Regions from separate parts of the Streptomyces sp. NPDC055013 genome, predicted to be linked through region 1. Evidence: riboswitches for the same ligand, from Rfam matches in the RefSeq annotation. Region 1 holds a riboswitch; the other holds the start of a gene.
The links. Region 1 has a riboswitch for glycine ahead of gcvT (glycine cleavage system aminomethyltransferase GcvT). Riboswitches for the same ligand answer to the same signal wherever they lie in the genome.
Positions count from the first base shown of each region.

Region 2: it holds a riboswitch for glycine, as region 1 does, so the genes downstream of both, gcvP (aminomethyl-transferring glycine dehydrogenase) here and gcvT (glycine cleavage system aminomethyltransferase GcvT) in region 1, are expected to answer to the same signal.

Region 1 is NZ_JBSGVW010000020.1:59,328-66,306, forward strand. It holds gene glyA (serine hydroxymethyltransferase) at 1-499, opposite strand, end outside; gene gcvH (glycine cleavage system protein GcvH) at 516-893, opposite strand; gene gcvT (glycine cleavage system aminomethyltransferase GcvT) at 1,014-2,135, opposite strand; glycine riboswitch at 2,174-2,301, opposite strand; glycine riboswitch at 2,302-2,400, opposite strand; gene ACWGDB_RS23770 (AAA family ATPase) at 2,569-3,243, shown strand; gene ACWGDB_RS23775 (enhanced serine sensitivity protein SseB) at 3,326-4,117, shown strand; gene ACWGDB_RS23780 (enhanced serine sensitivity protein SseB C-terminal domain-containing protein) at 4,307-5,065, shown strand; gene ACWGDB_RS23785 (ABC transporter permease) at 5,428-6,426, shown strand; gene ACWGDB_RS23790 (ABC transporter substrate-binding protein) at 6,483-6,979, shown strand, end outside.
Region 2 is NZ_JBSGVW010000033.1:8,862-15,840, reverse strand. It holds gene ACWGDB_RS31910 (DUF1707 SHOCT-like domain-containing protein) at 1-256, opposite strand, end outside; gene ACWGDB_RS31905 (TOBE domain-containing protein) at 365-760, shown strand; gene ACWGDB_RS31900 (TOBE domain-containing protein) at 863-1,282, shown strand; gene gcvP (aminomethyl-transferring glycine dehydrogenase) at 1,348-4,233, opposite strand; glycine riboswitch at 4,410-4,506, opposite strand; gene ACWGDB_RS31890 (PRC-barrel domain-containing protein) at 4,621-5,028, shown strand; gene ACWGDB_RS31885 (DNA polymerase IV) at 5,371-6,855, opposite strand.

The DNA of each region.
Region 1 (6,979 bases):
TGGCGAGCCGCTCGACCTCGGCCATGTCGACCAGGCCGGTCTCGGTGTCCACGTGGTACGGGACCACCTTGAACTGCTTGCCCGAGAAGTTCAGCCGCATCCCGTGCGTGAGGTGGCCGCCGTGGGCCAGGTCCAGGCCCAGGATGGTGTCACCCGGCTGGGCCAGCGCGAACAGGGCGGCCTGGTTGGCGGAGGCGCCCGAGTGGGGCTGCACGTTGGCGTACTCGGCGCCGAACAGCTCCTTGACCCGGTCGATGGCGATCTGCTCGGCGACGTCGACGTGCTCGCAGCCGCCGTAGTAGCGGCGGCCGGGGTAGCCCTCGGCGTACTTGTTCGTGGCGACCGAGCCCTGCGCCTCCATGACCGCGACCGGCGCGAAGTTCTCGGAGGCGATCATCTCCAGGGTGGACTGCTGGCGCTCCAGCTCGGCGTCGAGCGCGGCGGCGATCGCCGGGTCGAGCTCGTGCAGGGGCGTGTTCAGAAGCGACTTGTCAGACATAAGGGGGTGTAACTCCTCAGCCGGCGGTGTGGGTGACGTATTCGTCGGCGGAGAGCAGGTCGGCCGGCTCCTCCGTGATGCGTACCTTGAACAGCCAGCCGCCCTCGAAGGGGGCCGAGTTCACGAGCGCCGGGTCGTTCACCACGTCCTCGTTGATCTCGGTGATCTCACCGGTGACCGGGGAGTACAGGTCCGACACGGACTTGGTCGACTCCAGCTCGCCGCAGGTGTCACCCGCGGTCACGGTCGAGCCGACCTCGGGGAGCTGGGCGTAGACGACATCGCCGAGCGCGTTGGCCGCGAACTCGGTGATGCCGACCGTCGAGACGCCGTCCTCGGCGGTCGACAGCCACTCGTGCTCCTTGCTGTAGCGCAGCTGCTGGGGGTTGCTCATGGCCTGGATTCTCCTGTACGCGCGGGAGTGGTGATGAAGGGGGGACTGCTGGAAACGTGCGTGAGCAGCACAAATGTGCGCAGGCTCACGCAGGGCCGCTGCCAGTCTCTACTTCTGGAGTTACTTCTGCCGCTTGTAGAAGGGCAGCGCCACGACCTCGTACGGCTCGTGGCTGCCACGGATGTCCACACCGACCCCGGTCGTGCCCGGCGCCGAGTGCGCGGCGTCGACGTACGCCATCGCGATGGGCTTGCCCAGCGTGGGGGAGGGCGCACCGGAGGTGACCTCGCCGATCACCTCGCCGCCGGCGACGACCGGGTACCCGGCGCGCGGGACGCGACGCCCCTCGGCGATCAGACCGACCAGGACGCGCGGCGGGTTCTGCGAGGCACGGTCGGCGGCCTCGGCGAGCGCCTCGCGCCCGACGAAGTCGCCCTCCTTCTCGAACTTCACCACCCGGCCGAGCCCGGCGTCGAAGGGCGTGAGGGAGGTCGACAGCTCGTGGCCGTACAGCGGCATGCCCGCCTCCAGCCGCAGCGTGTCCCGGCAGGACAGACCGCACGGGATCAGGCCGACGCCCTCGCCCGCCTTGGTCAGCGCCTGCCACACCTCGACGGCGTGCTCCGGCTTCACGAACAGCTCGAAGCCGTCCTCGCCGGTGTAGCCGGTGCGCGCGATGAGGGCGGGGACGCCGGCGACGGTGCCGGGCAGACCGGCGTAGTACTTCAGGCCGTCCAGGTCGGCGTCCGTGAGCGACTTGAGGATGCCGGAGGACTCCGGACCCTGCACGGCGAGCAGGGCGTACGCGTCCCGGTCGTCACGGACCTCGGTGTCGAAGCCGGCGACCCGCTCGGTCAGCGCGTCCAGCACGACTTGGGCGTTGGAGGCGTTGGCGACGACCATGTACTCGGTCTCGGCGAGCCGGTAGACGATCAGGTCGTCCAGGATGCCGCCGTCGGCCCGGCAGATCATGGTGTAGCGGGCGCGGCCCACACCGACGGAGGCGATGTTGCCGACCAGGGCGTGGTTCAGGAAGGCCGCCGCGGCGGGGCCGGTGACGGTGATCTCGCCCATGTGGGAGAGGTCGAAGAGGCCGGCCTTGGTGCGCACGGCGTTGTGCTCGTCGCGCTCGGAGCCGTAGCGCAGGGGCATGTCCCAGCCGGCGAAGTCGGTCATCGTCGCACCGAGCGAGCGATGCAGGGCATCGAGCGCGGTGTGACGGAGTTCTTCTGTACTGCTCATCGGACGGTCTTCTCCCAAGGCATGACGGGCGAGGTCGTTCCTCCCCATCTGTCATCGGAACCTGAGAGGTTCGCCATGACCGGCTGAGGGCCAGGTCACGGCTTGCACCTTGGGTGGAGCCCACGCCTCTTCTCGGCGAAGAGGGGGACTCGCTTTTCAGATGTGCCTCGCCCGCGCGGTAACGGGGCCTGAGAGATTCAAGGGAGGGACTTGCTCCTTCGGCGCCCCAGCGATGAACTGCTGGGAACTCTCCCGCGCGGATTCGAACGGCCGGTATGCAGTTGGCGCGGACATCATTGCACGCCCGGCCCGTCTTCGGCAGGCCACGTCTGTAACGGGGTTGTGGCAGTAAGTGAACGAAAATGCGGGAGATCATCCATTACCTTCTCTTTACGCTCAGTGGGGATGGGGAATCCTGAACCGGAGGAGGACGATGACGGTGAAGCGCACCACTGCGTACGCCACGACGTCGGGCGTCGCGCTGCCCAAGCAGCCTGCGGCCCCGGCCGTCGAGGCCCCGGGCACGCGCGTCGCACCGGTGGTCCGTGACCTCCGCGAGCGCTCCGGCCACAGCCCGCACGCACTGCTCTTCGCCCCCGAGGACCTCGTCGTGATCACGGGGCTGCCCGGCAGCGGCAAGTCCACGCTGATGCGGCGGACGGTGAAGGGCGCCCGCATCGACTCCCAGGACACCCGGGACCGCTGGGACGCCCGCATGCCCGGCTTCCTGCCCTACGCCTTCTACCGCCCCCTGGTCCGCCTCGCGCACTACGCCGGCCTGCGCCGCGCCGTGCGCTCCGGCGAGGGCGTCGTCGTCCACGACTGCGGTACGCAGGCCTGGGTGCGCGGCTGGCTGGCCCGCGAGGCCCGCCGCCGCGGCGGCACCCTGCACCTGCTGCTGCTCGACGTCGACCCGGACACGGCCCTGGAGGGCCAGCGCGAGCGCGGCCGGGGCGTCTCGCGGTACGCCTTCCTGCGCCACCGCAGGGCCGCGGCCCACCTGCTGCGCTCCGTGGAGAAGGGCCACCTGCCGCCGGGCTGCGGCTCGGCGGTGCTGATCGACCGGGATGCGGCGGGCGTACTGCGCCGGATCGGGTTCACGGGCTGACCGGCCGAGGGCCTGTACGGGACGGCCACCCGCTAGCCTTTTGAGCCACAGCAGCGGTTCACAGCAGGCGGTTGAGAAGCAGATGGACTTCCCGGCGGAACTCCCCGCGGACTTCCCGGCAGGGGCACACCTCCACTCCCACGGCGGGTGGCCAGGCAACGAGCTGGAGGAGGTGCTCTCGGCCTCCCTCGGCCTGCCCTCGGCCGGCGGCCGGATCATCGAGGTGCTGGGCCGCAGCTTCGTCTGGGTGCCCCTGCCCGGCGGCGGCGGCCGGGACACCGGTCCGCTGGACCTGCCCACGGTGGAGATCGAGGGCCAGGCGTACGTGCCGGTCTTCAGCTCCGAGGAGCAGTTCCGCCAGGTGGTCGGCTCCCACATGTCGTTCACCATCGCCCCTGCGGTGGAGTTCGCCCGCGGTCTGCCGCCGCAGGTGGGCATCGCCGTCAATCCCGACGGCGTGGTCGGCGTCCCGCTGCCCCCGGCGGCGGTGGCCGAGCTGTGCCGCGTGGGCCGCACACCGCTGGACGGCCTCACGTCCGGAGGCCGCGTCAAGCTCTACGAGCCCGACTGGCAGGACGACCCGATCGACTTCCTCGCGGTTGCGTCCGCCGAGTTCGCCGAGACCGGCGTGGTGACGACGGCCCGCCGCTGCCTCGCGTCGATCGAGACGGCCTCTCCGGTGATGTTCATCGGTGTGGAACTCTCCCTCTGGGAGGGCGACTTGCGCGCCGCCCCCATGGACGCCCTGGCCCGGGCCCTCGGCCGCACCCCGGTCCCGTGGCCGGTCAACCTGGTCCTGCTGGACGTGGCCGAGGACCCGGTGATCGCCTGGATGCGCCGGCAGGTGCGCCCCTTCTACCAGCGGGGCCATTGAACGTTCCCAGGGCGCAGCGCCCCTGAAAGGGGCGCGGGGAACTGCGCGACCAGCCACCACGCACCCGCACTCACGCAGGCAGAACAAGGACCGAGGTAATGGGCGCCTAAGCTGTCACTCGATGCGGGGCAACTCTTAGAAGGGGCGGTACTACAGGTGAGCGCGAGCCTCAGCGGCAGCGTCGAGCACATGCTGCGCCAGGTGACGCCCGGGCGCTACGACGCCTACGAGGCCCTCCTGCGCGCGCTCGCGACCCCGTCCTCCGGCCAGGTCTGGATGCTGCTGTGGCACGGCCAGGGCGGCTCCCCGGACGCCCAGTACGGAAACATGGACGTCGAGGGCTACGGCTACGCCCCGTGCGTCACCTCCGCCCAGGAGCTGTCCGCCAGCGGCTGGAACCGCAGCTACGAAGTCGTCGACGGAGTCGACGTGGCCCGCACCCTCTACCCGGACCACTACGGCCTCTGGCTCAACCCGCACGCCCCCGGCGGCGGCGTCGGCATCCCGTGGCTCGACCTGCGCCGCATCGCCACCGGCCTGGACCGCCAGCCCGCCGGCCCGCTGCGCCTGTCGGAACCCGGCATCGAGATCCCGCAGTTCTACGCCCTCCTCGCGCAGAACGCCCACCGCACCCCGGCGGTCCGCTCGCTGCGCCGCGCCTGGGTGCAGCCGGCGCTCGGTGCGCCGTATCTCGCCATCGGGCTCGACGTGTACGACACCAGCCCGCCCGCGGTCGACTCGGTGCGCTCGATGATGTCGCAGTCGATCGGCGCGGTCCCGGACGGGCTGCCGGTCTCGACCGTGGCGATGTCCGACGAGGACGACCCGGTCGCCATGTGGATGAGAGCGAGCGCCCGCCCTTTCTACGACCGCGAGGCACATGTCGCCGCCCCTGCGCAGGCACCGGCGGCCGGCTACGGCTACCCACCGGCACAGGGCCGTTACTGATCATTGATCGGCTAACCTGCTGATCGGTCGGCAACCCGACTGTCGTAGGTGCAAAGGGTCTTGGACTGCGGTTTCCCAGGTCGATCTCCGCGCGTAGATGCGATCGGAAGGTCCCGGTCCGCCCTCTTACGCCCCAACTGGCCCCCGTCCGGCGGCCGATACCCACTGTTCGGATAACGGAACCCCTCAGACAGCATCACGGTTGCGCATCCTTTCCCCGCCAGCTCTGGCAACAGATCGCCAAAGCATTGAAGACTCCCGGCAAGACACGGGCCGGTCGGTCCTGTGTACGAGTGGAAGCAACCGCTACAGCGGCAGCCAGGGGGGTCGGCAACCGCCGGCCGAGAGGGGTCAATCTCACTGTGACCGCACCGATCGAGACAACCGGAGCGGAGGCCGGAGCGCAGCCCGAGGCCGTTCTCTCCGGCGTCGAGAAGAGCCAGATCGAGGGGCGTTCCCTCGGCCAGATCGCCTGGTCCCGGTTCAAGAAGGACAAGGTGGCTGTGGCCGGCGGGGTCATCGTGATCCTGCTGATCCTGCTCGCGATCCTCTCCCGCCCCATCCAGGCGATGTTCGGCCTGGACCCCAACGCGCTGAACCAGGATCTGATCGACCCCAACACGTCGCTGCCCAAGGGTGACTTCGGGGGCATGAGCTGGGAGCACCCGCTCGGTGTGGAGCCGAAGTTCGGCCGGGACATCGCCACCCGCATCCTGGAGGGCTCCTGGGTCTCGCTGGTCGTCGCCTTCGGCGCCACGATCCTGTCCAACACGATCGGCGCCGTCCTCGGCGTCGTGGCCGGCTACTACGGCGGACGCGTCGACACGATCATCAGCCGGCTGATGGACACCTTCCTCGCGTTCCCTCTCCTGCTGTTCGCGATCGCCATCTCCGCAACCCTGCAGGGCGGTGCCTTCGGCCTGGAAGGCCTGCCGCTGCACATCGGTGTGCTGATCTTCGTCATCGGCTTCTTCAACTGGCCCTATCTGGGCCGCATTGTCCGGGGCCAGACACTGGCCCTGCGCGAGCGGGAGTTCGTCGACGCCTCGCGGGGGATGGGGGCCAAGGGGCCGTACATCCTCTTCCGGGAGCTGCTGCCGAACCTCGTGGGTCCGATCATCGTCTACTCGACGCTGCTCATCCCGACCAACATCCTCTTCGAGGCGTCCCTGAGCTTCCTCGGCGTCGGCATCCAGCCCCCGCAGGCTTCGTGGGGCGGCATGATCAACCAGGCGGTCGACTACTACCAGGTCGACCCGCAGTTCATGATCGTGCCCGGTCTCGCCATCTTCGTGACCGTCCTGGCATTCAACCTGCTGGGCGACGGTCTCCGTGACGCTCTCGACCCGCGCAGCCGCTGATCTGCGGCCGCAGCGAGAGTCCCAAAATTCCAACAATGGAGGGGAAGCAGACCATCATGCGAAGGTCAGCGCTGGCCGCGGTAGCGGCCATCGGCAGTGCGAGCTTGCTGCTTTCGGCTTGCAGCAAGGCCGATGACAACTCGGACAACAACGGAAACAAGTCGGCTGGGGCCAACGCAGCGACCAAGGGTGTCGTCAACGCCTCCACCCAGAAGGGTGGGACGGTCACGTACGAGTACTCGGACGTCCCGGACTCCTTCGACCCCGGCAACACGTACTACGCGTACATGTACAACCTCAGCCGGCTGTACGCCCGCCCGCTGATGACCTTCGCGCCCGGCCCGGGCGAGGAGGGCAACAAGCTGGTCCCGGACCTCGCCGAGAGCGCGGGCGTGCCGAGCGACGGCGGCAAGACGTGGACGTACAAGCTGCGTTCGGGCCTGAAGTACCAGGACGGCACGCCGATCACCTCGAAGGACGTCAAGTACGCCGTCGCGCGCTCCAACTTCGCGCGTGACGTGCTCTCCCTCGGCCCGAACTACTTCCAGCAGTT
Region 2 (6,979 bases), on a different contig from region 1:
CCCGCACGGCCGAACCGCCCTGTTGCTCGATCCGGACGACGTCCTTGACCTCGACACCGCCCGGCGCCGTCGGCAGATCCACCGTCAGCTCGGCCAACTCGCCCACCGTGCGGGCAAAGAGAGCGGCGGTCACCCGCTCGTCCAGCTCCTCCATGGTCAGCCGGCCGTCCCCCGCCGCGGCGTTCAGCACGTCCACCGCACGGTCCCGGTCCGCGTCCGAGGCCCGCAGCCCCGTGCGCGACAGCTCAGCCGCCATGCCCTCACCCCGTTCGAACCCGACCGACCCCACTAACGCTATATCGCGTTATACCCAACGGCCAACCCCCTGCCTCGAGTTCCCCGTCCGACCCCTATCGTGACCGGCATGCAGTCCTACACGATCGGCCAGGCGGCGCGGCTGCTCGGCGTGAGCCCCGACACCGCGCGCCGCTGGGCGGACGCCGGCCGCGTCGCGACCCACCGCGACGACACCGGACGGCGACTCATCGACGGCAAGGACCTCGCCGCGTTCTCCGTCGAACTCGCCAGGTCCGGCAGCGACGAGGAGGAGACCTCCTACACCTCGGCCCGCAACGCCTTCCCCGGCATCGTCACCGCGATCAAACTCGGCGACGTCGCGGCACAGGTGGAGATCCAGGCCGGCCCGCACCGACTGGTCTCCCTCCTGACCCGCGAGGCGGTCGAGGAACTGGGCCTGGAGGTCGGCATGGAGGCCACCGCCCGCGTGAAGTCGACGAACGTCCACATCGACCGCACGTAACCGGACAGTCGACGTCGCTACGTTAGGGGCCGGAGTCCGCAAACCCTTACAAATCCCCACCCACTCCCCCTCCCGCTCCCACCGTCTGCGAGGCGTCCCTCCATGAGTCTGAGCATCCGCAACCAACTCCCCGGCACGATCACCGCCATCACCCCCGGCGAGGTCATGGCCACCGTCAAGGTCCGCCTCGACGCCGGTCAGGACCTCACCGCGGCGATCACCCTGGACGCCGTCGAGGACCTCGGCCTGGCCGAGGGGACCGGCGTGACCGCCCTGGTGAAGGCGACGGAGATCTCCCTCTCCACCGCACCGATCAGCGGGCTGTCCATCCGCAACCAACTCCCCGGCACGGTCACCGGCATCGCCACCGGCGGCGCGATGGCCTCGGTGAAGATCGCCGTGGAGGGCGGTGTGCTGACAGCGGCCATCACCAGGGACGCCACCAACGACCTTGCCCTGGCCCCCGGAATGCCCGTCGTCGCGCTGGTCAAGGCGACCGAGGTGGCACTGACGACCGCGTGACGCACGAGGGCTCCGCCCGACCGAACACGGCCGGAGCGGAGCCCTCGATCACCTGGGCCGGTGCGTCAGCCCTCGTACGCGTCCATCGGCGGGCAGGAGCACACCAGGTTCCGGTCGCCGAAGGCCTGGTCGATCCGGCGCACCGGCGGCCAGTACTTGTCGGCGGCCGACACCCCGGCCGGGAACACGGCCTCCTCGCGGCTGTACGCGTGCTCCCACTCACCGCCCAGCGCACCGGCGGTGTGCGGAGCGTTCCGCAGCGGGTTGTCGTCCGCGGGCCACTCACCCGACCCGACCTTCTCGATCTCCGCACGAATGGCGATCATCGTCTCGCAGAACCGGTCGAGTTCGTTCAGGTCCTCGGACTCGGTCGGCTCGATCATCAGCGTTCCGGCCACCGGGAACGACATCGTCGGCGCGTGGAAGCCGTAGTCGATGAGCCGCTTGGCCACGTCGTCGACGCTCACCCCGGTCGCCTTGGTCAGCGGCCGCAGGTCGATGATGCACTCGTGCGCGACGAGCCCGCCCGGCCCGGTGTAGAGCACCGGGAAGTGCGGCTCCAGCCGCTTGGCGATGTAGTTGGCGGACAGCACCGCCACCTGCGTGGCCCGCTTGAGCCCCTCGCCGCCCATGAGCCGTACGTAGGACCACGAGATCGGCAGGATCCCGGCGGAACCCCAGGGCGCGGCCGAGATCGGGCCGACGCCCGTCTCCGGCCCCGCCGCGGGCTGCAGCGGGTGGTTCGGCAGATACGGCGCCAGGTGCGCACGTACACCGACCGGCCCGACGCCCGGACCGCCACCGCCGTGCGGAATGCAGAAGGTCTTGTGCAGGTTGAGATGCGAGACGTCGCCACCGAAGTGGCCCGGCTTGGCAAGCCCCACAAGGGCGTTGAGGTTGGCGCCGTCGACGTACACCTGCCCGCCGGCCTCGTGCACCTGAGCGCAGATGTCGGCGACGTGCTCCTCGAACACCCCGTGCGTCGACGGGTACGTGATCATCAGCACCGACAACTCGTCCCGGTGCTTCTCGATCTTCGCCCGCAGATCCTCGACGTCGATCTCACCGTCGTCGGCGGTCTTCACGACGACGACCTTCATACCGGCCATGACGGCGCTGGCGGCGTTGGTCCCATGGGCGGACGACGGAATCAGACAGACGGTCCGCTGCTCGTCCCCGTTGGCCCGGTGGTACCCGCGTACCGCGAGCAGCCCGGCCAGCTCACCCTGCGACCCGGCGTTGGGCTGCAGCGACACCTTGTCGTAGCCGGTGACCTCGGCGAGACGTTCCTCCAACTCGCGGATGAGCGTCAGATAGCCCTGCGCCTGCTCGGCGGGCGCGAAGGGGTGCAGCTGCCCGAACTCCGGCCAGGTGACCGGCTCCATCTCGGTCGTCGCGTTGAGCTTCATGGTGCAGGAGCCCAGCGGGATCATGCCGCGGTCGAGCGCGTAGTCGCGGTCGGCGAGCCTGCGCAGGTAGCGCAGCATCGCGGTCTCGGAACGGTGCTGGTGGAAGACGGGGTGCGTGAGGACCTCGTCGCTGCGCAGCAGCCCGCCCGGAAGTACGTCCTCGGCCCCCTCGTCCAGCGCCTCGACGTCACCCTCGACCCCGAACGCCGTCCATACGGCGCCCAGTTGGGCCCGCGTGGTGGTCTCGTCGCAGGCGAGGGACACATGGTCGGCGTCGACGAGGCGCAGGTTGACGCCGTTCTGCCGGGCGGCGGCGACAACTTCGGCGGCCTTCGCAGGCACCCGCACGGTCAGCGTGTCGAAGTAGGAACCGTGCACGACCTCGACCCCACCGGCCGTGAGGCCCGCGGCGAGGATGGCGGCGTACCGGTGAGTGCGCCGGGCGATGCCGCGCAGCCCGTCGGGGCCGTGGTACACGGCGTACATCCCAGCCATCACGGCGAGCAGCACCTGAGCCGTACAGATGTTGCTGGTCGCCTTCTCCCGGCGAATGTGCTGCTCACGCGTCTGGAGAGCCAGCCGGTACGCCCTGTTGCCGTCGACATCCACGGACACGCCCACGAGCCGCCCGGGCAGGCTGCGCGCGAACTTCTCGTGTACGGCCATGTAGCCGGCGTGCGGCCCGCCGAAGCCCATCGGCACACCGAACCGCTGCGTCGTCCCGACCGCGATGTCCGCCCCGAGCTCACCGGGGGACTTCAGCAGCGTGAGCGCGAGCAGATCGGCGGCGACGGTGACGAGGGCGCCGAGCTCATGGGCCTGCTCGATGACGGGCTTGATGTCCCGTACGACGCCGGAGGCGCCCGGGTACTGCACCAGAACGCCGTTGATCTCCCGCCCGGCGATCTCGGCCGGAATGCCGTCGCTGAGGTCGGCGACCACGATCTCCACGCCGGTGGGCTCGGCACGGGTCTCGATCACGGCGATGGTCTGCGGAAGTACATCCGCGTCGACCAGGAACAGCCCCTTCTTGTTCTTGCCCATCCGCAGCGACAGGGCCATGGCCTCGGCCGCCGCGGTCCCCTCGTCCAGCAGCGAGGCACCGGAGGTCGGCAGCCCGGTGAGGTCGGCGACCATGGTCTGGAAGTTCAGCAGGGCCTCGAGCCGCCCCTGCGAGATCTCGGGCTGATACGGCGTGTAGGCCGTGTACCAAGCCGGGTTCTCCATGACATTGCGCAGGATGACGGGCGGCGTGAAGGTCCCGTAGTACCCGAGCCCGATCATCGAGTCCAGCACCTGGTTGCGATCGGCGAGCGACCGCAGCTCGGCGAGCACCTCGGCCTCGGTACGCGCCCCCGGCAGTTCGAGGGAGTCGGCGTTCTTGATCACATCCGGCACCGCCGCGGCGGTGAGCTCGTCGAGCGAGCCGTACCCGACCTGGGCGAGCATCTTGGCCCGAGCCTCATGATCAGGACCGATGTGACGCTGCTCGAAGGGAATACCCTGCTCGAGCTCTGAGAGCGGAATGCGATGGGCGGTCATTGCGGAGGCCTCCTGGTCTGACACGACCTTCGAGGGGCACCACGGCGCGGGTACCCGGACGGCCTCCCCCTCTGTCATCTCAACCTGAGAGCTTCACCGGGTCACCACAAGGTGCCCGGTTTTCACCGTCGGTGAGAGCGGAGGCCATCGACACCCGCCCTGCTTTCCAGAGTGACCTCGTCCGTGCGGTACGTGTGCCTGAGAGATTCCGGGGAGGATTTGCTCCTTCGGCGCCTCCGGATGGTTCCCGGAGGACTCTCCCGCACGGGGTCAGCAGCCGCTAGCCAGACTACCAGCGGGGTCAACGCACGGTCCTTCGAGTGGCCGGGCTCACCAATGTGCCTTTTCGTAGTGCTTACGGATGAGTTGCGACCAAGTGGAGGGCCCGTGCAGACCGACATCGATCCGCGCAATCTGATCGGCCGCAAGGCCTTCGACCGCAACGGCACCAAGATCGGCACCATCGACGAGGTCTATCTCGACGACGCGACCGGAGTGCCGGAATGGGCGGCGATACGCACCGGCCTGTTCTCCCGGGACGCCTTCGTGCCCCTGGAGCCCAGCGATCTGGTCGAGGGCAGCCTCCACGTCCCCTTCGACCGCGCCCTCATCAAGGACGCTCCCGACTTCGGCGTGGGCCGCCACCTCTCCCCCGAACAGGAACTGCAGCTCTACCACCACTACGGCCTCGACGTAACCGCCCCTCCCCCACCCCCTGACCGAGACTTCGGCAACCTGGCGACCACAGAAACCCCGGACGACAACGGCCCCCGCACATCCCACCCTCACTCCTGAAGACGCCCCCCTCCGCCGCACATCCCCCAGCACACACAGTCACGCCCACCGCCGGCCCGCCCGCAGCTGACCCGCCACCTGCCACCTGCCACCTCCGCGCGGCCGCGTTCCGTTGCCCAGCCGCACCCCATCGCACCGCAACGCCCGCGGCGGCGCCCACGCGACAGCCGACGACCGACCGACGACCCACCTGGCTGTGGCAGTCGTGCCGCGGGGGCGGCACGGGTGGGCGCAGCGGCACCCCGCGAGCGCGGGCGAGCGACCCACCCCTGGCTGCAACCGCAACGCCCGTCGGCCGGCGCCCAGGAACCAACCGCACGTCCGGTTCCGCCCGCCCACGCCCTACCCAGGCACCACAGGCGGCGCCTCCCCCATACCCCCGCCACCCCGCTCCCGCCCCAGGTGACCGACCTGCACCTCTAAAACCCCACCAGCCCCAGTTCCCCCACCTCCCGCATCTCCCCCATCTCCCTCAGGCACCCCAGCTCTCCCCCGCACCAACGGCAACGGCTCCGCCGACTCCAGCCCCGGATCGTCAACCCGAAACGTCCGCACCCGCCCCGGCTCCGACGACTCAGGCGTCTCGAACCGCACCGTCACCCGCCCCAGCCCACTCCCTTGCACCCACCCATGCCCGTACTCGACGTGCCGCACATCGTGACCCGCAACCCACCGCCGCTCCACAGGCAGCGCAGCCTCCCGCTCCGCCAGTGGCTCCTCGTGGTCGCCCTCCTCGCCGTGCTCGACCCGCTCCCCCGCCACCTGCGCGAACAGATCCTCCTGCGTGTAGTCGGCCAGCCCGCTGACCCCGACCCCCAGCAGCCGCACCCCACCCGTCGTGTCCACGGAATCCAGCAGCCGCAGCGCGGCCTCCCGCACCACACCCGGATCGTCCGTCGGCCCCCGCAACGTCTCGGACCGGGTCAGCGTCGAGAAGTCGTACCGCCGTACCTTCAGCACGATGGTCCGCCCGGACAACCCGGCCCCCCGCAACCGCCGCACACAACGATCGGCCAGCCGCTGCACCTCGAGCCCCACCCGGACCCGGTCATGGATGTCCACGTCGTACGTGTCCTCGACGGACACCGACTTGGCCTCCCGCTCGGCCACCACGGGCCGCTCGTCGAGCGCCAGCGCCATGGCGTACAGGGCATGCCCATGGGCCTTGCCCAGCAGCCGCACGAGCTCGTCCTCGCCCGCCTCGGCGATCTCGTCGACCGTGTGGATCCCGGCCCGCCGCAGATGATCCCCGGTCGCCGGCCCCACCCCCGGCAAGGTCCGCACCGACATCGGCGCGAGCAACGCCCGCTCCGTCCCCGGCTCGATCACCACCAGCCCGTCGGGCTTGGCCTCCTCCGAGGCGATCTTCGCCAGCATCTTGGACGCGGCCAGGCCCACCGACCCCGCGAGCCCGGTGACGGCTCGTATGTCTGCGCGCAGCTTCACCCCCACCAGCCGCGCGGAAGCCTCGTCCCAGGCCACTCCACCGGCCTCCAGGTCCACGAACGCCTCGTCCAGGCTCAGCGGCTCCACCAGCGGCGACAGCTCCCGCAGCAGGCCCATCACCTGCTCGCTGATGTCGCGGTAGATCCCGAAGCGCGGCACGAGATACGCGGCATTAGGCGCCAGCCGACGCGCCTGCCCCATGGGCATCGCCGAGTGCACCCCGAACACCCGAGCCTCATAGGACGCGGTGGCGACGACCCCCCGCGGCCCGAGCCCGCCCACGATCACGGCTTTCCCGCGCAGGCTCGGCTTGGATGCCTGCTCCACCGAGGCGTAGAAGGCATCCATGTCGAGATGCAGGATCGTAGGCGCGTTCCTCACATCTCCGATGCTGCCTCACGCCACTGACAATGCCCTGCTGCAACGGCCTGATACGGCGCCTCGGGCCGATCGATCGACCCCACCCGGCAATCCCGCCGCACCACCACGCAGGTGCACCGGCGAA